2 regions of the Burkholderia sp. BCC0397 genome follow, and region 1 is predicted to be linked to the other one. Evidence: predicted binding sites of a transcription regulator. Region 1 holds the regulator's gene; the other holds the start of a gene.

Region 1 (9,779 bases):
GCAACGTGAGCCGCGCGGGCGACCTGCTCGGCGTGAGCCAGCCGCGCGTGAGCACGGCGCTCGGCCGGCTGCGCGAGTACTTCGGCGATCCGCTGTTCGTGCGCACGTCGCGCGGGATGGAGCCGACGCCGCGCGCGCTCGCGCTGCTGCCGGCCGCCCGCGACGCGCTCGCGCAGATCGAGCGCGGCCTCGTCGCGCCGCACGATTTCGATCCGGCCGCGAGCACGCATACGTTCTCGATCGCGCTGTCGGACGTCGGCGAGATCGTGTTCCTGCCGAAGCTGCTGCAGGCGTTCGCGACGCTTGCGCCGCACGCGAACCTGCGTTCGGTCTCGCTCGCGCACGACGAAGTCGGACGCGGCCTCGAAGCCGGGTCGATCGATCTCGCGGTCGGCTACTTCCCCGATCTCGACGGCAACAACTTCTTCCAGCAGCGGCTGTTCACGCACCGGTTCGTCTGCCTGATGCGACGCGGCCATCCGTTCGAGCAGACGCCGCCGTTCACGGTCGAGCAGTTCCTCGCGTGCGGACACGCGGTGGTGCGTGCCGAAGGCCGCAGCCAGGAAGTGCTCGAGAAATATCTGGCGAAGCAGCGCATGCAGCGCCGCGCGGTGCTCGAAACGCCGCACTTCATGAGCCTGCCGTTCATCCTGAGCCGCACCGACCTGATCGCGACGGTGCCGCACGCGATCGGCTATGCGTATGCGGCCGAGCACGCGTTCATCGTGCCCGTCGAGCCGCCGCTCGCGCTGCCGCGCTTCGACCTGAAGCAGCACTGGCATCGCAAGTACCACAACGACCCGCGCACCGCATGGCTGCGCGGCGTCGTCGCGTCGCTGTTCAACGACGAGCAGGACGAATGGCCGAAGTGAAGAAGCGGGCGCGGCGGCCCGCACGCACGACCGGCGAAAGCATGAAACAATGCCCGGATATTGGCCGCCGCAGGCGGCCTTCGATGGAGCCACTACATGGGTAAGGGAAAAAAATCCGCGCAGCCCGAGGCGGTCGCCGCCCGGCCAAGCCGTGAAGAAGCAGAAGACGCCGTCCGCGTGCTGTTGCGCTGGGCCGGCGACGATCCCGCGCGCGAAGGCCTGCTCGACACGCCCGCACGCGTCGTGCGCGCATACGAGGAGTTCTTCGCCGGCTATGCGCTGGAGCCGCGCGAGATCCTCGCGCGCACCTTCAGCGAAGTCGACGGCTACGACGAAATGATCGTGCTGAAGGACATCCGCTTCGAGAGCTATTGCGAGCACCACATGGTGCCGATCATCGGCCGCGCGCACGTCGCGTATCTGCCGAACCATCGTGTCGTCGGCATCTCGAAGCTCGCGCGCCTCGTCGACGCGTTCGCGAAGCGCCTGCAGATCCAGGAAAAGATGACCGTGCAGATCGCCGACACGCTGTTCGACGTGCTGCAGCCGAAGGGCGTCGGCGTGATCCTCGAAGCCGCGCACCAATGCATCTCGACGCGCGGCGTGCACAAGCCGGGCGTCGAGATGGTCACGTCGCGCATGCTCGGCTCGTTCCGCACCGATCCGTCGACGCGGCGCGAATTCCTGTCGATCGTCGCGAATCCTTCCTCGGTCAACCTGACGAATACCTGATGGAGCAGACGAAGCAAACGGCGCACGCGCCCGTCGTGCTCGTGACCGGCGCCGCGCGCCGGGCCGGGCGCGCGTTCGCCGAGTATTTCGCCGCGCACGGCTATCGCACCGCGGTGCACTACGACCGTTCGGCCGATGCCGCGCAGGCCGCCGCCCGCGCGATTGCCGAACGCGGGCACGATTCGGTGGCGCTGCAGGCCGACCTGTCCGATGCCGCGCAGATCACCGCGCTGATCGATCAGGTCTATGCGCGCTTCGGGCGCCTCGACGTGCTGGTCAACAACGCATCGGTGTTCTGGCAGGACCATTTCCCGAGCTTCGATCTCGCGGCGTTCGACCAGGCGTGGGCCGTCAACTGCCGCGCGCCGATCCTGCTCACGCGCGCGTTCTACGAACGGGCCCGCGCGGCCGGCACGCAGGGCGTCGTCGTGAATGTGGTCGACCAGAAGATCAAGGAAAACTTCCACCGCGACCATTTCAGCTACACGGTCGCGAAGGCCGCGCTCGGCAACCTGACGCAGATGCTCGCGCTGTCGTCCGCGCCGGTGCTGCGCGTGAATGCGGTGTTCCCGGGGCTGATGCTGCCGAGCGACGACCAGACGCAGGCCGACTTCGAACACGCGAGCCGCGCATCGACGCCGCTCGCGCGCATCGCGGGCCCCGACGACGTCGCAAGCGCGATCCTGCTGCTGACGGGCAATGCGTACAACGGCGTGGATTTCGTCGTCGATGCGGGCCAGAACCTGATCCGCGTGGACCAGGACGTGCTGTACAAGCACCGCTCGCCGGACGGCAAGCACTGACTTCAGAGGTACGGCGGCGGCATTGAGCCGCCTTTGCACGTCGGGGTGTGCGCCGACGGCTGCACAGCAGCCGCCCGCCCTCACCTGCGTTGCGCAAGCGACACCCGCGCCGCCGCCCGCCGCGTTACGGCTTCTCGGCGCTCCCGCCTTCGCGGACCTTGCCCTGCGCGACGCTCGTGCCGGGCGGCACGCTGTGCGTGAGCCACACGTTGCCGCCGATCACCGAGCCGCGCCCGATCGTCACGCGGCCGAGAATCGTCGCACCCGCATAGATCACCACGTCGTCCTCGACGATCGGGTGCCGTGCGTTGCCCTTCACCAGCGCGCCTTCGCCATCGGCCGGGAAACTCTTCGCGCCGAGCGTGACGGCCTGGTACACGCGCACGCGCTCGCCGATGATCGCGGTTTCGCCGATCACGACACCGGTGCCATGGTCGATGAAGAAGCTCGGGCCGATCTGCGCGCCGGGGTGGATGTCGATGCCGGTCGCCGAGTGGGCGATTTCATTGATGAAGCGCGCGAGCAGCGGCACGCCGAGCTGGTGCAGCGCATGCGCGAGCCGATGGTGCATCATCGCCAGCACGCCGGGGTAGCACAGCAGGATCTCGGTGATGTGCTGCGCGGCCGGATCGCCCGCGTACGCGGCCTGGATGTCGCTGACGAGCAGCGCGCGGATCGCCGGCAACTGCCGGCCGAATTCGCGCGCGATCTCGAACGCGCGTTCGTCGAGCTCGGCGAACGGCGTATCGACATGCTCGGGCAGGAACGGCAGCGCGCGGCGAATCTGCTCGGACAGGACGCGCAGCGTGCTTTCGAGCGTGTGGCCGACGTAGTAGTCGACGCTTTCGTCGGTCAGGTCGGGCGCGCCGTAGTGCGTCGGAAACATCGACGCGCGCAGGCCGGTCACAATCTTGCAGATCGCATCGCGCGACGGCAGTTCGCGAATGCCGCGCGGATGGCGCGTGCGATGGAGTTCCTCGCGCGACTCGCGCAAGCCGGCGACGATTTCTTCGAGGCCCCACTGACGGGCGGGTGATGTCGACATAAGCCAATGCGGGCAGCCGCGCTCGGTTGCACGGCCGCTAATAAAGTGACGGGTTCCGCAAGATTACCGCGTTTTTTGTCGGGGAGCGGCCCCCCGGGGATCGGCCGGACGGCCGACGCTGTTCGAATACGACGGCTCACTTCGAGATGCTGCTTGCGTCGATCCAGCGCACGGCCCAGTCGCGCGCGTGCGCGATCGCGTCGCCTTCGTCGTTGAACTGGAGCTCGATCGGAAAAAACCGGTTCGCCACGAGCTCCCCGTCGCTCGATCGGGAGATCACGACATAGGGCTTGAATGAACCGTCGCTGGCGCGTGCGGGCGCGCAATTCAACAGATAACCGCGGTGCGTGAAGGCAGTAGTCGCTTGCATGAATCCGCCACCTCTAGTCCCTTGCTTTGTTGTTCACTACCCGTCTTTAAGGGTGCTGCGGCGCCCCGGCGCGGGCAGAGGCGGCGAGACTCCATCCCCTGTCGCCGCTTCGCAGGAAAAGAATCATACTCTGTAGAAAACGCGTCTTCTAGCTGAAATAAATCATGACAAATCAGTGCGCGTCGCGCGACCGCGGCGATCGCCCGCGCGCCTTTTCCCGTCGTGCCCGGAACGGGATTTGCTTCGATCCGGAGCGTGTCGCCGCCAGGAGAGCCGCGATGGAATCATCCGCTCAAACCGCGCGTGCGCATCCGCGCAGCATCGAACTCGACAACGACGACACGCACGACAGCACGGTCGACACCGACGGCAAGAACCGCGAAGCGTCGCGCCTCGCCGGGGCCGGGCCGATTTCGCCCGACCAGATCACGCGCAGCAACGCGTCGCTCGTCAACGCGATGCCGGAAGCCGGCGACGGGCTCGCCGGGTTCGACAGCCGCCCCGACGGCAATCATCCGATGTTCGCGTTGCGCGCCGGCTACAGGGTGATCGAGAAAGGCTTCGCCGCGCCGCCTGCGGGCGACGCGCCGTTCGGTCCCGTTCACCGGATGTACGGCAGCGCGTACTGGCCCGGCCACAGCCGCCGGCCGGAGCGCATCATCGAGTTGACGGTCGTGCCGGGATAGCCGGCGCGGCGTTTGAATCGATCGTTCGTTTGGGAATCGCCATGGGTCGATGACGGTGAATCGGCGCGCGCGATTCAACCGCGCACCGATACTCGCTCGCACGGTGCCGGAGCGAATGACTCCGCGCATGGGCATGGGCATTCGCCGTCATGCATGCCGTGCATCGCATCGACGCACATGCGTTGACCGAAGTCATGGCGCCACGGCGCAGTTGCGATTGAATGGCGATACGTGAGGCGCATCGACTTGCTTGCCGTGCCGGGTCGATGCGCGCGCCGAACACACGACGCACATCGCGCAATGCAGCATGCGTCGCGCGCATGGCCACGCACGTCATCCACAGAAATCGCGCGGCTGCGCGGCACGGCGGGTATCTCGCTGCACGATCGTGCCCGTTGGTTTACTCTGCCTCGCAGCATCGCGCATTGCTCAGCCCGATCGGCCATCCGGCCGACTTCGTTTCAACCCGCCACTCGGAGACACTATGTACAAACGTATTCTGGTTGCCGTCGACGGCAGCGACACGTCCCGCCATGCGTTCGATGCCGCGCTGACGCTCGCGAAAGCGCACGGCGCGGAGCTGCAGCCGTTCTACGTCGTCGAGAACGCCGCGATCTACTACAACGTGCCCGGCTACGATCCGTCCGTGCTGCGCGATCAGCTCGTCGCGCAGGGCAACACGCTCGCGCAGGATTTCGCGAAGCTGATGCAGGCCGCCGGCGTGAAAGGCGAAACGCGGCTGAACGAAGCGACGTCGCTCAACGACGTATCGTCGCTGATCCTCGATGGCGCGAAAGCGTTCGGCGCCGATCTGCTCGTGCTCGGCACGCACGGCCGCCGCGGCTTCCGCCGCCTCGTGCTCGGCAGCATCGCCGAACAGTGCGTGCGCCACGCGACGCTGCCCGTGCTGCTGATTCCGGCGGCCGCCAACGCGGACGAGCCGGCTGCCTGAGCGGCGTTCGGCAGGCGCGGCCGGTCGCGACGTTTTGTCACCCGACAGCGGCAACTTGCGGTGGGACAATGATTTCGTCGATTCAACGCCGGAGTAAACGATCATGCTGACGCCCGTCGCCACCCGCCCTGCCGCCACGCCCCATGCCGCTAGCTGGGCTCCCCGTCAGGCCCCGCACTGCTCGTCGTGCGCGATGCGGCATCTGTGCATGCCGCAGGGCCTGGCGCCCGAAGCGCTCAGCCGCCTCGAGTCGGTCATCTGCGCGGCACGCCCGGTCAAGCGCGGCGAAGCGCTGTTCCGCGAAGGCGACGCATTCGACAACCTGTACGCGGTGCGCTCGGGTTCGCTGAAAACCGTCGCGACGCGCCACGACGGCCGCGAACAGGTCACGGGCCTGCACCTCGCCGGCGAAGCGCTCGGCCTCGACGGCATCTGCGACGATACGCATCCGCGCACCGCGGTCGCGCTGGAAGACAGCTCGGTCTGCGTGATTCCGTACAGCGCGCTCAAGGCGTTATGCTCGGAAGCCGGCTCGATGCAGTTGCGCATGCACAAGCTGATGAGCGAACAGATCGTGCGCGAAACGTCGCAAACGATGCTGCTCGGCTCGCTGAATGCCGAAGAGCGCGTCGCCGCTTTCCTGCTCGACGTCTCGTCGCGCTACCTGAAGCGCGGCTACTCGCCGTCGGAATTCAACCTGCGGATGACGCGCGAGGACATCGGCAGCTATCTCGGCATGACGCTCGAAACGGTCAGCCGCACGCTGTCGAAATTCCAGAAGCGCGGCCTGATCGAAATGCAGGGCCGCCACGTGCAGATCGTCGACTTCGACGGCCTGCAGCACCTCTGACCCCGCACGGCGCGCGCCCGTCGCACGCCGCTTGCATCACCTCGCCGGTCAATCGAGAAACAGCGCGGCACGCGCCTTCAGCGCCGCGCTGAAATCGTCGAGCCAGCCGATCGACAGACGCCAGCTCTGCCAGTACAGATCGATGTCGATGGTTCGCCCGCGCGACATGTCGATCAATTCACCTGCCGCCAGTTGGCGGTCGACCATCCGGTCCGGGCACATCCCCCATCCCAATCCCGTTTCGCACGCGCGCAGATAGCCCGCGACGTGCGGTATCCAGTGCTGCGGCGGATCGAGATCCGCGCGCGTCACGCGCCGAATGAAGCGCGCCTGCAAGCCGTCCTTCGGATTGAACATCACGCATGGCGCGCGGCGCAGCGCATCGCGCGTAATCCCCGCGTCGAAATAACGTGCGTAGAACGCCGGCGAGCACACCGCGCGATAGCGGATCCGCCCGAGCCGCTCCGACCGGCATCCCTGGATCGGCTCGGCCTGCGCGGTCACGGCGCCCTGCACGCTGCCGTCGCGGATGCGCGAGGCCGTGTAATCCTGATCGTCGATCACGAGGTCGAGCAGCGTCTCGCGCTCCGTGCAGAACGGCCCGACCGCGTCGATGAACCACGTCGCGACGCTGTCGTCGTTGACGGCCACGCGCAACGTCGGCCACGCGCTCGCGATCTGGCCCGGCAATGCGGGCATTCGGCCGCCCAGTTCGGCTTCCAGCAACTGCACGCGTTCGGTATGCCGGCACAGCAGCGCGCCCGAGGTGGTCGCGACACACGGCTGCCCGCGCTTGACGAGCACGCTGCCGACCCGCTCCTCCAGCAGCTTCACGCGCTGCGACACCGCCGACGGCGTGACATTCAGCTCCTTGGCCGCCCGCTCGAACGAACCGTGCCGGATCACGGCCGCGAGGGCATCGAGCAACGCGTAGTCGAGCATTAGATTTCCTTAATCTGCATTAGGTGATTTAGCTTCTCTTATTCCCCTGCCGATCGCAGACTAGCGCTACCCGATTCATTCGTCTACTGCTTCCACGGCTGTCCCTCATCATGAACTGGCTCGCTTTTTCCCACGGCGCCGCACTGTGTGCGTCGCTCATCGTCACCATCGGCGCGCAGAACGCGTTCGTGCTCCGGCAAGGCATCATGCGCTCGCATGTCGGCAAGATCGTGCTGCTGTGCGCGGTGTCCGACATGATCCTGATCGGCGCGGGCGTCGGCGGCGCATCGGTGCTCGTCGAACGCTATCCGACCTTCGTCCATGCGGTGCTGTACGTCGGCCTCGCGTATCTCGCGTGGTTCGGCATCAACGCGCTGCGCCGCGCGTTCAAGCCGGGCCACGACACGCTCGACGTCCGCGGCGACGCGGTCGCGCCGCCGCCGCAGAGCGCGCTCTCGATCGTGCTGATGACGCTCGCGTTCACGTGGCTCAACCCGCACGTGTATCTCGACACGTTCCTGCTGATCGGCACGGCCGGTGCGCGCGAGCCGGAAGGCGGGCGGCTCGCGTTCGCGATCGGCGCGATGACGGCCAGCGTCGTGTGGTTCCTCGGGCTCGGCTATGGCGCGCGATTGCTGGCGCCGTGGTTCCGCAAGGCGGTCGCGTGGCGCGTGCTGGACGGCGCGATCGGCAGCATGGTGCTGTTTCTCGCGGCGGTGCAGTTGCGCTGACGGACCCGTCTGCGCACGGGCGGCCGCCTGCCGCCCGGCTTGCCCTCCGCGTCGGCGCCACGCCAGCGCAACTTGCCTGATTTCCGTCGCACACCCCGCCGCAAAAATTCGCTCCCGATCGAACACAGCCGCACGGCATGCTCACGCAGCGGACACGGTATCCGCCATCTGCCGCAAGCCGTCCACCATCGCGGCATCACTCCGCCTGCACGAATCGAAACGATCGGCGAGAATGTCCGGTGTCCCGCGACAACGGCGGAACCGCACCGCGCATCCTGCCGTCCCGCCGCAATCGCCTCGGCCCATCCCGCAGTTCAATCCCGTTATCTGCAGTTATCGGAGTGGAACATGGCACATCGCACCCTCGGCACCTCCAGCATCCAGGTTTCGCCGCTCGCGTTCGGCGGCAACGTCTTCGGCTGGACCGTCGACGAAAACGCATCGTTCGCGTTGCTCGACGCGCTCGCCGACACCGGCATCAACTTCATCGACACGGCCGACGTCTATTCGGCCTGGGTTCCCGGCAACCACGGCGGCGAATCGGAAACGATCATCGGCAAGTGGCTGAAGCGCTCCGGCAAGCGCGAGCAGGTCGTGATCGCGACCAAGGTCGGCCTGCTCGACGCACGCGCCGGGCTGTCGAAAGACAACATCCTGAAGGCCGTCGACGATTCGCTGCGCCGGCTGCAGACCGACTACATCGACCTGTATTTCTCGCACCGCGACCTGGCCGACACGGCCCCGCTCGAAGAAACGCTCGGCGCGTATCAAACGCTGATCGACGCGGGCAAGGTGCGCATCATCGGCGCATCGAACTACAGCGGCGCACGCCTGCGCGAAGCCGCCGCCATCAGCGCACGCGACGGGCTGCCCGCCTACCAGGTCATCCAGCCCGAATACAACCTGCTCGACCGCGCCGGCTACGAACGCGATCTCGAGCCGGTCGTGCGCGACCTGAAGCTCGGCGTCGTCAACTACTACGCGCTCGCGAGCGGGTTCCTGTCGGGCAAGTACCGCAGCGAGGCCGACCTGAAGAAGAGCGTGCGCGGCGATCGCGTCGCCGGCTATCTGAACGAACGCGGCCTGCGCATCCTCGCGGCGCTCGACGCCGTGTCGGCGAAGCACGGCACGCAGCCGGCCGCGATCGCACTCGCGTGGCAGATCGCGCGGCCGACGATCACCGCGCCGATCGCGAGCGCGACGTCGCTTGCGCAGCTCGCCCTGCTCGGCGAAGCGATCCGCGTCACGCTCGATCAGGACGATATCCGCCAGATCGACGAAGCCAGCGCGCCCTGACGTCCGTGGCGTTGGCAAGCAGGCCGGGTGAACTGCGTTGCGGTTCGACGGCCTGCCTGCGATGCGTGCAGGGTGGATGGATACAATGGCGGGCATCCGACGGCCGCGCGGCGCGACCGGGCTTCTTCGCGCCGAACCTGCACCACACATAAAAGACCGCCGATGATCCACACTGCCCGCCGCCCCCGTTATTCCCGTCCGCTCGCCGCAACGATCGCCGCGCTGCTCGCCTGCGCACCAGCCGTGTCCTTCGCCGGCTGGTACGAAATCGCGAACTACACCGGCACGATCGGCAATGCGCCGGTACACGTGTCGGTGCAGACCTACGACACCCTCAACCACAACGACGCGGGCCGCTCGCGCATCGACGGCAGCTACTACTACGACGCGCATCGCAAGCCGATCCCGTTGCGTGGCCACCGCGCGCCCGACGGCCGCCTGACGCTGTGCGAAGCCTCGTCGCCCGCGTCGAACGCCGACTCGCCGGTCGTCCCGGCCGC
Region 2 (9,779 bases), on a different contig from region 1:
GCGTACGCTGTTGACCGATGCGCATGCGCGCGTGGCGGCGACGCTCGGCGAACGCCGTGACGCGCTCGAACGCATCGCGCGACGGCTGCTGCAATGCGAGGTGCTCGAACGCGATGCGCTGCAGGCGCTGATCGATGGGCGCATCGAACCGTCTTCATTCACTTCGTCGTCGCCGGGCGACGATGCCGGCGCGATCGAAACGGAGCAGGCCTCCACCGTCGAGCGCGATTTCGTCGCGTACGGCCGGCCGCACGAACGCGATCGCTGAAGCCGCTGCGCGAACCGGCGGCCGGCGCGCGTCGATATCCCGACGCCGTGCTTTCTTTTTCTTCTTTTCCGCCACGGAGTCGCCATGAGCGACGCGCACGTGTCGGCTGAACGGCGTCGTGCGGAATGCACTGCACGACGAGACCACGGCGGCGTGAATGCGCGTCAGCGCGTCAGGATTCGGTCGCGGCCGCCACTTCGGCCGCTTCCGTGAGCGCTGCGAGAAAGCGCGTGCGCCACCAGTGCACGTCGGTCTTGCGCACGATCGCCATCAGCCCAGCGTGACGCTGGCGGCGCTCTTCGAGCGGCATCGTGAGCGCGCGCTGGATCGCCTGCGCGGTGCCTTGCGTGTCGTACGGATTGACGAGCAGCGCCGACTTCAGTTGCTCGGCCGCGCCCGCGAAACGCGACAGCACGAGCACGCCCGGGTCGGCCGCGTCCTGCGCGGCGAGGAACTCTTTCGCGACGAGGTTCATCCCGTCGCGCAGCGGCGTGACGAGTGCGACCCGGCTCGCGCGGTAGAGGCCCGGCAGGCGCTTGCGCGCGACGGTGCGGTGAATGTAGCGCATCGGCATCCATTCGAGCTCGCCGTAGTCGCCGTTGATCGCGCCGCACAGGCTGTCCATCTCGCGCCGCAGGTCGTCGTAGGCGCCGAGATCCTCGCGGCTCGGCGCGGCGATCTGGATCAGCGTCGCGCGGTCGCGGTTCTCCGGATACTGTTCGAGCAGTTCGCGGAACGCATGCACGCGCTGCGGCAGCCCTTTCGTGTAATCGAGCCGGTCGACCCCGACCAGCAACTGGCGGCGCGAATATTCGTCGCGCATTCGATCGAACATGTCGATGCCGTCGCGATCGCGCGCGAGCGACTCGAATTCGTCGACGTTGATGCCGATCGGAAACGCGCCGGCCGACAGCGTACGGCCGAACGCGCGCAGCCGGCCGTCCGGCAGCCGCGCCGCGCCGGCTTCCGCTTCGACGTAATGCTCGAAGTGGAGCAGGTCCGATTCGGTCTGGAAGCCGACGAGGTCGTACGCGAACAGCGAGCGCATCAGCCATTCGTGCTCCGGGATCGCGGCCATGATCGGCGGCGGCGGCATCGGGATGTGCAGGAAGAAGCCGATCGGATTCGTGCAGCCCATCGCGCGCAGCTCGGCCGCGAGCGGAATCAGCTGATAGTCGTGGACCCAGATGGTGTCGTCGGGCCGCAGCAGCGTGCGCAGCTTGCGCGCGAACAGCTGGTTCACGCGTCGGTAGCCGTCGGCGAAGCGCCGGTCGAACTGCGCGAGATCAAGCCGGTAGTGAAACACCGGCCACAGCACGTTGTTCGAGTAGCCGAGATAGTAAGCGTCGTAATCCTGCGGATCGAGATCGACCGTCGCGAGCTGGATGCCGCCGACGTTCTGGATCTGCACGTCGTCGCCATGTGGAGGCTGATCGTCGCCGCCGCGTAGCCTGCCGCTCCAGCCGAACCAGACGCCGCCGGTTTCCTGCAGGCTGTCCTTCACGGCTACGGCGAGGCCGCCGGCCGCGGCTTTACGGGGATCTGCGATGCGATTGGATACGACGACGAGTCGGCTCACCAGCTCTCCTGAAGATTGTTGGGGAAGGTTCGTGCGGCCAGGGCGCGAGAGGCAGACGCCGCCGTCGGCGCGCGGTGCGCGATACGACGGGGCCGCAGGGCGATCGGACGGGAGTCAGGGCACGCGATTCGCCGTCCGGTCGAAAAGTGCTCTTTTTAGGATACTCGTCATTCGTGCGTTTTAAAAGTCCGTGTCGACGGACGATGCGGGCGGGCAGGTCGCGCGGTATCGATGGCGGCGGTGCGGCAACGGGCGATGCCCGAGCGGGACCGAAACTTGCGCCGCGCTGCGATGCAATGTGCGCAAGGCCATGCGGCGAGTGGGGCGAATCGCGCGTGAGCGTGCTGACGATGCGTATGCGTGCATGACGGCATGCGCATCGCATCGCATCGGCTGGAGCGATTCTCGAGGCTGGATACGCCGGTTGCACGCGGCGCGTTGTTGGTCTGGAGCGCGATGCCTTCGACGATGCCGGTGAATATCGGTGATCGTCACCCGGCTCGGATTCGCGCCGGTAAGAGGCCCGCGGCGGGGGGCCGCGAGCCGTACCGGGGTTAGAACGTGGTGCGCAGTCCGGCCATTACGCTGCGGCCGCCTTGCGGGGCGAAGCCGCGCACGACCGAAGTCGAGTAGCGAATCTCCTGGTTCGTCAGGTTGTCGCCGCGCAGGTACGCGAGCCAGTGCGTCGGGCCCATGCGGAACTTGTACGTCACCATCACGCCGAGCGACGTGTAACCGTCCGTCGAGAAGTCGTTGTCGGGCACGCGATGCTGCGACCACGCATGCGTGACCTGCGCACGCGCGCCGAACGGGCCGTAACCGTAGTCGGCTGCAAGCGTCGCGCGCAGCGGCGCGATGCGCGGCAGCGGCTGCCCCGTGTCGACGTTGCGCGCATGCGTGTAGTCGGCCGTCAGTTCGAGATCGACCGTGTGGCCGCGCCGCGCGAAGGCACGCCACTTGCCGTCCAGCTCGATGCCGTAGAACTCGGCGCGCACGCCGCGATAGATCGCCTCGTTGAGCGAGCCGTCGGTGCCGGGCGCGACGGGCTCGCCGTCGCCGTCCACGACGCGGCCGGTGTTGTACTCGGTCAGGTAGTTCGAGAAGCGGTTGTAGAACACGCCGACGCTGCCGCGGTTCGGCCCGCTCGCATAGCGCAGCGACAGGTCGGTCGACACGGCCTTTTCCTTCGACGCGTTCGGGTTGCCGATCAGGAACTGGCCGGTCGCATCGTGCGGGCCGTTCGAATACAGCTCGTAGAAGGTCGGCGCGCGTTCGGTGTAGGCGACGTTCGCCGCGACTGACCATACGGGCGTCAGCGAGAACAGCGCGCCGGCCGACAGGCTGCCGGCGTTGAAGTCGCGCGGCTGCGCGCCCGCGAATTTTTCGACACCGGCCGGATCGGGATCGACCTTCACGTGCTCGAAGCGGCCGCCGAGGCTCAGCTTCAGTGCCGGGACCACCTGCCATTCCTCGAGGCCGAACAGCGCGACGCTGTTGGTGCGCGTGGACGGCACGAGCAATTCGTCGCCGAGCGCGGAGAACGTGTTCTGGCCGAACTGCACGCCGATCGCACCTTCGAACGGGCCGATCTTGCGGTGCTGCGCCTCGATGCGCGCCTCGTAGCCGCGGTTGCGGAAGGTGGTCGCCGTCTCGCCGTTGTCGACTTCCTTGTGGCGGTAGTCGGTGTACGCGAAGTCGAATTTCAGCTTCGTGAACGGCCCGCTCAGGTTGCGTACCTCGGACGCGAGCGCGAGGCGTTCCTGGCGCATCCGCAGCCGCACGTCGTCCTCGGCGACCGAGCCGTAGTTCGATTCGTAGCCGCTGTACGACAGGCCCGCGAAACCGTCCGCCCATGTGTACGACGCGCCGACCGCACCGCCGTGCACGCGGCCGTCGCTGTTCGGCACGTTGCCTTCCGGTTGCGGCGTGTCGGGGCCGTCGATCGCGCGTTGCTGGCTGCTGCGTGCGTAGCCGGGAATCCGCAGCTTGCTCGTTTCGCGATCGAATGCATCGACGTGGAACGCGAAGCGGCCGTTGCCGCCTTCGACCTGCGCGGCGCCCGCGCGCACGGAATTCGCGCCGCCGTAGCGCGCGTCGAGCGCGCCGGTCACGCCCTGGATCGCTTCGCGCGGAATCCGGTTGTCGATCGTGTTGACCACGCCGCCCACCGCGTTGCCGCCGTACAGCAGTGCGGCCGGGCCGCGCACGATCTCGACGCGCTCGATCGACAGCGGATCCTGCGGCACCGCATGGTCGTACGACAGCGACGACGCGTCATACGCCGCGACGCCGTTCTGCAGCAGCCGGATCCGGTCGCCGTCCATCCCGCGGATGATCGGACGGCCGACCATCGGCCCGTAGGTGGTGGTCGACACGCCAGGCAGCCCGTTGAGCGTTTCGCCGAGCGAATCGGCCTGGCGGCGCGTCAGCGCATCGCCGGAAAGCTGGACGGTCGGTGCGATCAGTTCGGTGTCGCCGAGCGGGTTCGCGGTCACGAAGATCGGGGCGAGCGGGGCGGCGGCCGGCGTGCCGGACGCGGCGGGCGCATCGGTCTGCGCGTGGGCGGCGGCGGCGAACAGCATCAGCGACAGGGACGAGAGCGGGCGAAGCGGTAAGCGAGGGAGGTCGCGCATGGTCGGTGAATCGGTTGGAATCGGATCGGATAACGAGCGATGCGGGTCACCGCTAGATACGATATATTGTTGCGTCAATGACGCGCAATGACCCGTTGGAACATGGCTCGGCGACGCGCGGCCACCTGGGTTGGAACGGCGTCAGGCGGACGAGCTCGCGAGATGATATGTTATATCATCTCAAATTCCAAGCCGAATGGCAGGATCCCGTCGGGTTTCCGTCGGATCGGTGAAAGGGCCGCGGGAGCGGCGGGGCGGCGTGCAACTGCCGGCTCGCGCTTGCGCGTCAAACGACGCCGGTCGTGGCGAAGCCGCGTCGACCGTTGCATGCGTCCCGATGCGTTGACGCGTATCAACGTGCTCCGATTCCAAAACCGGATACTGGGTTGCTCATCGACCAGACAGGAGCAACGCATGACCCAGACCATGAAAGCGGCCGTGGTACACGCGTTCGGCGAGCCGTTGCGCATCGAGGAAGTCCCGATCCCCGCACCGGGGCCCGGCCAGATTCTCGTCAACATCAAGGCGTCGGGCGTTTGCCATACCGATCTGCACGCGGCCGACGGCGACTGGCCCGTCAAGCCGTCGCTGCCGTTCATCCCGGGCCATGAAGGCGTGGGGATCGTCGCGGCGGTCGGCGCGGGCGTCACGCACGTGCGCGAGGGCGACCGCGTCGGCGTGCCGTGGCTCTACACGGCCTGCGGCCATTGCGAGTACTGCTGCACGGGCTGGGAAACGCTGTGCCATGGGCAGCAGAACACCGGCTATTCGGTGAACGGCAGCTACGCGGAATACGTGCTGGCCGATCCCGATTACGTCGGCCAGTTGCCCGCGCAGGTGGCGTTCGACGAGATCGCGCCGATCCTGTGCGCGGGCGTCACGGTCTACAAGGGCATTCGCGTCACCGACACGCGCCCGGGCCAGTGGCTCGCGATCTCCGGCATCGGCGGCCTCGGGCACGTGGCCGTGCAGTATGCGCGTGCGATGGGCCTGCACGTCGCGGCCGTCGACATCTCGCCCGACAAGCTCGCGCTGGCGCGGCAACTGGGTGCGGACCTGACGATCGATGCGTCGGCCGACGACCCCGCGAAAGTGATCCAGAAGGAAATCGGCGGCGCGCACGGCGTGCTCGTCACGGCCGTGTCGCGCAGCGCGTTCGCGCAGGCGCTCGGGATGGTCCGGCGCGGCGGCACGGTGGCGCTCAACGGCTTGCCGCCGGGCGATTTCCCGTTGCCGATCTTCTCGACCGTGCTGAACGGCATCACCGTGCGCGGGTCGATCGTCGGCACGCGGCGCGATCTGCAGGAGTCGCTCGATTTCGCGGCGGACGGCCTGGTGCGCGCGCACATCCACCGCGACCGGCTCGGCAACATCAACGACGTATTCGCGAAGCTGCGGGAAGGGAAGGTCGACGGACGCATCGTGCTGACCGACATGCATTGACGCCCTGAACAGGCGTACGCCGCCACGCGACGCATGGCGTCGTGCGGCGGCGTGACGGTCATCCTCGCGTCACGGCGCGAAGAACACGTCGGTGCGGTTCGTCAGGTTGCCCGCGTTGGTCTGGACGAAGAACGGATGGAACGACGACGACGGGAGGACGTCGAGCCCCTGGTAGTCGCCGATGAAGAACCCTTCGGCGTTGGGCGCGAGCTTCATGTCGAACGGGCCGCCGACGCGCCGCTCGTCGGCGAACGTGGTGCCGCCGTCATGCGAGATCTTGCGCCAGAAGCCGGTCGGCAGCGTCGTCGTGTTGCCGGCCTGCAGGTCGCGGAAGTCGTAGTACGTGACCATCACCGCCCCCGTGTTGTCGACGCGCACCGACGGATTGAACGCGGGGCGCCCGGTCGGCGTGTTCAGCTGTTGCGGCGCGCTCCAGGTCGCGCCGCCATCCTTCGACGTCGATATCGCGATCTCGTCGTACGTGCCGCCGTTGAAGCGGCTGTCCTGCCACACGACGTAGAGCTGCCCCGAGGCCGGGTCGATCGCGGGTTCCGGAATGATGTCGCCGGTGCGTACGGGTTCGCCGGTGTTCGGATCCGTGACGCCGACCGTCTGCAGTCCTGCGATCACCTGCGGCTTGGTCCACGTCGCGCCGTCGTCGGTCGACTTGATGAACGCGACCTTGCCGGCCGCCTTGCGGAACGGCGGCTGGATCAGGTCGAAGAAATCGTAGAGCGTGCCGCTCTTCGGATCGACGACGATCTGGTTGCCGATCGTCTGCTGACGCGACGGCACGTTGACGATGACCTTCGCGCGGCTCCACGTCTTGCCGCCGTCGACCGTCTTCGAGAAGAACGTCGGCCCGCGGTACGCCGCCGTGTGCAGGTTCGCATACGGGTTGCCGTTCGGCAACTCGAGGCGGTCCCATACCGCATACGCGGTGCCGGCCTTCACCGGGTTCGCCGTCACCGATTCCTTGTCGTTGAAGAACTGCGTCGTCGGTTCGTCGTTCGCGATCAGCACGGCCGGGCTGCTCCAGGTCTGTCCGCCGTCGGTCGAGACCGACGCGCCGACCGCGTTGGCGTTGTTCGACTGGTTGAACGAGATCGACACCGAGTACGCGGTGCCGTCCGGCCCGAACGATACCCATGGATCGGACGCGCGCTCGTACTTGAGCCCGCCCGGCGCGCAGGCGCTGAACGGCTGCGGCGTGCGCGCCCAGGTTGCGCCCGCATCGAACGTGTAGCCGGCGACGAGCCCGTGGGCGCCGCCGTTCGACCAGCGGTCCTGCTGCCACACGCCGATCATGTTGTTCGGGTTCGCCGGGTTGACCGAGAGCCACGGTTCGACTTCTGCATTCACGTAGTTGGTGCCCGGGCCGCCGATGGTGCACGCGGCGAACGGGCTCGGGCCGGACACGACGACGGGCTCGGCGTGCGCCGCGGCAGCGGCGGCCAGCGCCATCGCGGCGGACAGGCGGGTGACAAGCGGATGGGACACGATCATGCGTCGCATGGACGACTCCTCGGTGAGGTGCGGATGCGATGACGGGGCACGACGAGACAACGCGAGCCGGCGCGCGGCCAATCGTGCCGCACACGTCGTTACGTGCCGTTCAGCATGCCGCTTCGGTCATCGCCATCCGCGTGCGCTGGATGCCGCCAGCGCTTCGGTTAAGACGCCTCTTCGTTTTCATTGCTCGTCGGGTGTGTCTGCGATGTCGACCCGACGGGAAAGCCGGTCCGGGCATGCGGCGAATGTGTCGAAGTGGATTGCAATGTAGGCGATTCGAATGCCGCGCGACAGACGGTTTTTTGTAACAGGACGTAGCCGGAAAGCGTTGCCGGAAGCCGGTGGCCGGCATGCAAGATTTGCCGTTGCGGCAGCATGAAAATCGAATCGAAAACGCGAATCGCAATCGCTTGCGATTGATGCCGGCGCGCACCGATCGCGTACGCGTGAAGCGCTGCTCAGCGCTCCGCCGGAAACCGCTCCTGCAACGCGTGCAGCCAGCGCGCGACGACCTCGAGTTCGTCGTCGGAAAACCCGTCGCACAGCTTGCCGTTGAGTTCGCGCAGCAGCACGCGCGCGCGCTTGAGTGCCGCGTGGCCTGCGTCGGTCAGGTACAGCCGCGTCGCGCGGCCGTCGTCCGAATCGGCATGACGCGTGATGAGGCCGGCTTTCGCCATCCGGTCGGCGAGCCCCGTCATCGCGGACGGCGCGAGCTGCAATGCGGCGCCGACTTCGCCGATCAGCGCGCCGTCCTGCTTCGCGAGACAGAACAGCACGCCGGCCTGCGCGGCGCTCGCGCGCGTGTCGGTTTCGGCCTTGCGGTCGATCCAGCGCTGCACGCGCCGCTGGCCGATGTTCAACATGAAAAACAGTCGTCGGTCTTCGCTCAAGCTGGGTTCCCGGCTGCAATGGAAAGGGAGGGACGGCCCGCGGTGCGCGGCGTGTCGAGCGCCTGCGCGAGCCAGTCGGCGACGTCGGGCCACAGCACGCTGCCGGGCCGGCTGCGAAAGAAGCCCATGTGCCCGACCGGGCCGCTGCCCGCCGCGCGCGGATCGATCTGACGGCGTTCGACTTTCGCGCGGGTCAGGTAGCTTACCAGCAGGCCGATCGCGGCCGGGTTCGCCCACGGATCGTCGTCGAAGCCGAGCGCGAGGATCGGCAACTGCTGCTTCGAGAAGCGCTCGGCCGCGCCGAGTGTCGGATCGTCGAAGAAGTAATGCGGCAGCGTCGTCCAGCGGCTCCATTCGCGGAACACGCCGGCCGGCAGATCCTCGCCGAGCCCGAGCCGCTTGCCGGGCACGTAGCCGAGCAGCGCGGACATCAGCGGGCCGAGCACGCGCAGGATCAGCCGCACCTTCAGGCGTTCGGCCGCCTGCGCGATCAGCCGCGTGCTGCCCGCATGCGCGGCGACCAGCACGGCCGCGCGCAGATGCGTCGTCGCGCCCGACAGCCCGATCGCGTGTCCGCCGACGCTATGGCCAACCGCGAGCAGCGGCAGCCCTTCATGCGCGTGCCGGGCCCACGCGGTCGCGGCGCCCACGTCGAGCTCCATCCAGTCGCGCATGCGAGCCTGCAGCGCGCCCAGCCGCGCGGGCCGCGACGCGCCGATGCCGCGATAGTCGTAGGTCAGCGCCGCGAAACCGCGCTCGGTCAGGAAGCGCGCGAAGCCCGCATACAGCCGCTCGGGCACGGCCGTCGCCGGATGGATCAGGACCAGCGCGCGCGGCGTCGCGTCCGGCGACCACAGCGTGCCGTGCAGCACATAGCCGTCGGCGGCGGAAAACTCGATGGGTTGGGAGGTCATGGCCGTCCTCGCTCCAGGCAGTTATTTCGTATGCGAAATATAGTCCGGGATTTATTTCGTGCACGAAATATCTATCGAGGAATCGTTCGAAATTCATCCGGCGACGGCTGGCGGCGAGCGTCGGGCATGGGCGAGTGATTCATAAAACATTTGCATCTTTGCATAGAAGAATATTGCGTTTGTGTCATGAAGTGGATCGACGTATCTTCTCCGGTTCCATCCGTTGCGCCGGCGATTTCGCACGGCGGACAACAGGGCGCCGCCGTCGCGCGGCTGCCCGCGAACCTTCCGGGAGATCATGTTGCTGAGCCGAATCGTCACGGCGCTCTTGCTGGCGCTTGCCGCGCAGCCGGGCATCGCCAAGGACACCGTCACGCTGCGCGTCGGTGAACAGAACTACTTCAACATCCAGGCGTCGATGGAGGCGTCCGGCGTGCTGAAGGACCTGCCTTACACGATCGAGTGGAAGCACTTCCAGGCCGCCGCGCCGGTGGCCGAAAGCCTGAACGGCAACGCGATCGACATCGGCTTCCTCGGCGA

Evidence for each region. Region 1 encodes FNR, which switches genes on or off when oxygen is low (the NO sensors DNR and NnrR bind a similar motif). Its sites were predicted from a motif close to TTGATNNNNATCAA; they were not measured.
Region 2: the regulator FNR is predicted to act here: its motif matches at 4,823-4,836, upstream of adhP (alcohol dehydrogenase AdhP).

The regions. Positions count from the first base shown of each region.
Region 1 covers NZ_CADFDL010000022.1:67,745-77,523, forward strand. The annotation lists gene HWX03_RS35950 (LysR family transcriptional regulator) at 1-872, shown strand, start outside; gene folE (GTP cyclohydrolase I FolE) at 969-1,604, shown strand; gene HWX03_RS35960 (SDR family oxidoreductase) at 1,604-2,407, shown strand; gene epsC (serine O-acetyltransferase EpsC) at 2,532-3,452, opposite strand; gene HWX03_RS35970 (hypothetical protein) at 3,589-3,822, opposite strand; gene HWX03_RS35975 (DUF3005 domain-containing protein) at 4,101-4,508, shown strand; gene HWX03_RS35980 (universal stress protein) at 4,993-5,460, shown strand; gene fnr (fumarate/nitrate reduction transcriptional regulator Fnr) at 5,564-6,310, shown strand; gene HWX03_RS35990 (LysR family transcriptional regulator ArgP) at 6,359-7,252, opposite strand; gene HWX03_RS35995 (LysE/ArgO family amino acid transporter) at 7,363-7,983, shown strand; gene HWX03_RS36000 (aldo/keto reductase) at 8,332-9,279, shown strand; gene HWX03_RS36005 (hypothetical protein) at 9,442-9,779, shown strand, end outside.
Region 2 covers NZ_CADFDL010000006.1:157,540-167,318, forward strand. The annotation lists gene ftsH (ATP-dependent zinc metalloprotease FtsH) at 1-268, shown strand, start outside; gene otsA (alpha,alpha-trehalose-phosphate synthase (UDP-forming)) at 441-1,847, opposite strand; gene HWX03_RS20200 (TonB-dependent receptor) at 2,402-4,480, opposite strand; gene adhP (alcohol dehydrogenase AdhP) at 4,895-5,923, shown strand; gene HWX03_RS20210 (sialidase family protein) at 5,993-7,438, opposite strand; gene HWX03_RS20215 (MarR family transcriptional regulator) at 7,894-8,325, opposite strand; gene HWX03_RS20220 (alpha/beta hydrolase) at 8,322-9,239, opposite strand; gene HWX03_RS20225 (ABC transporter substrate-binding protein) at 9,538-9,779, shown strand, end outside.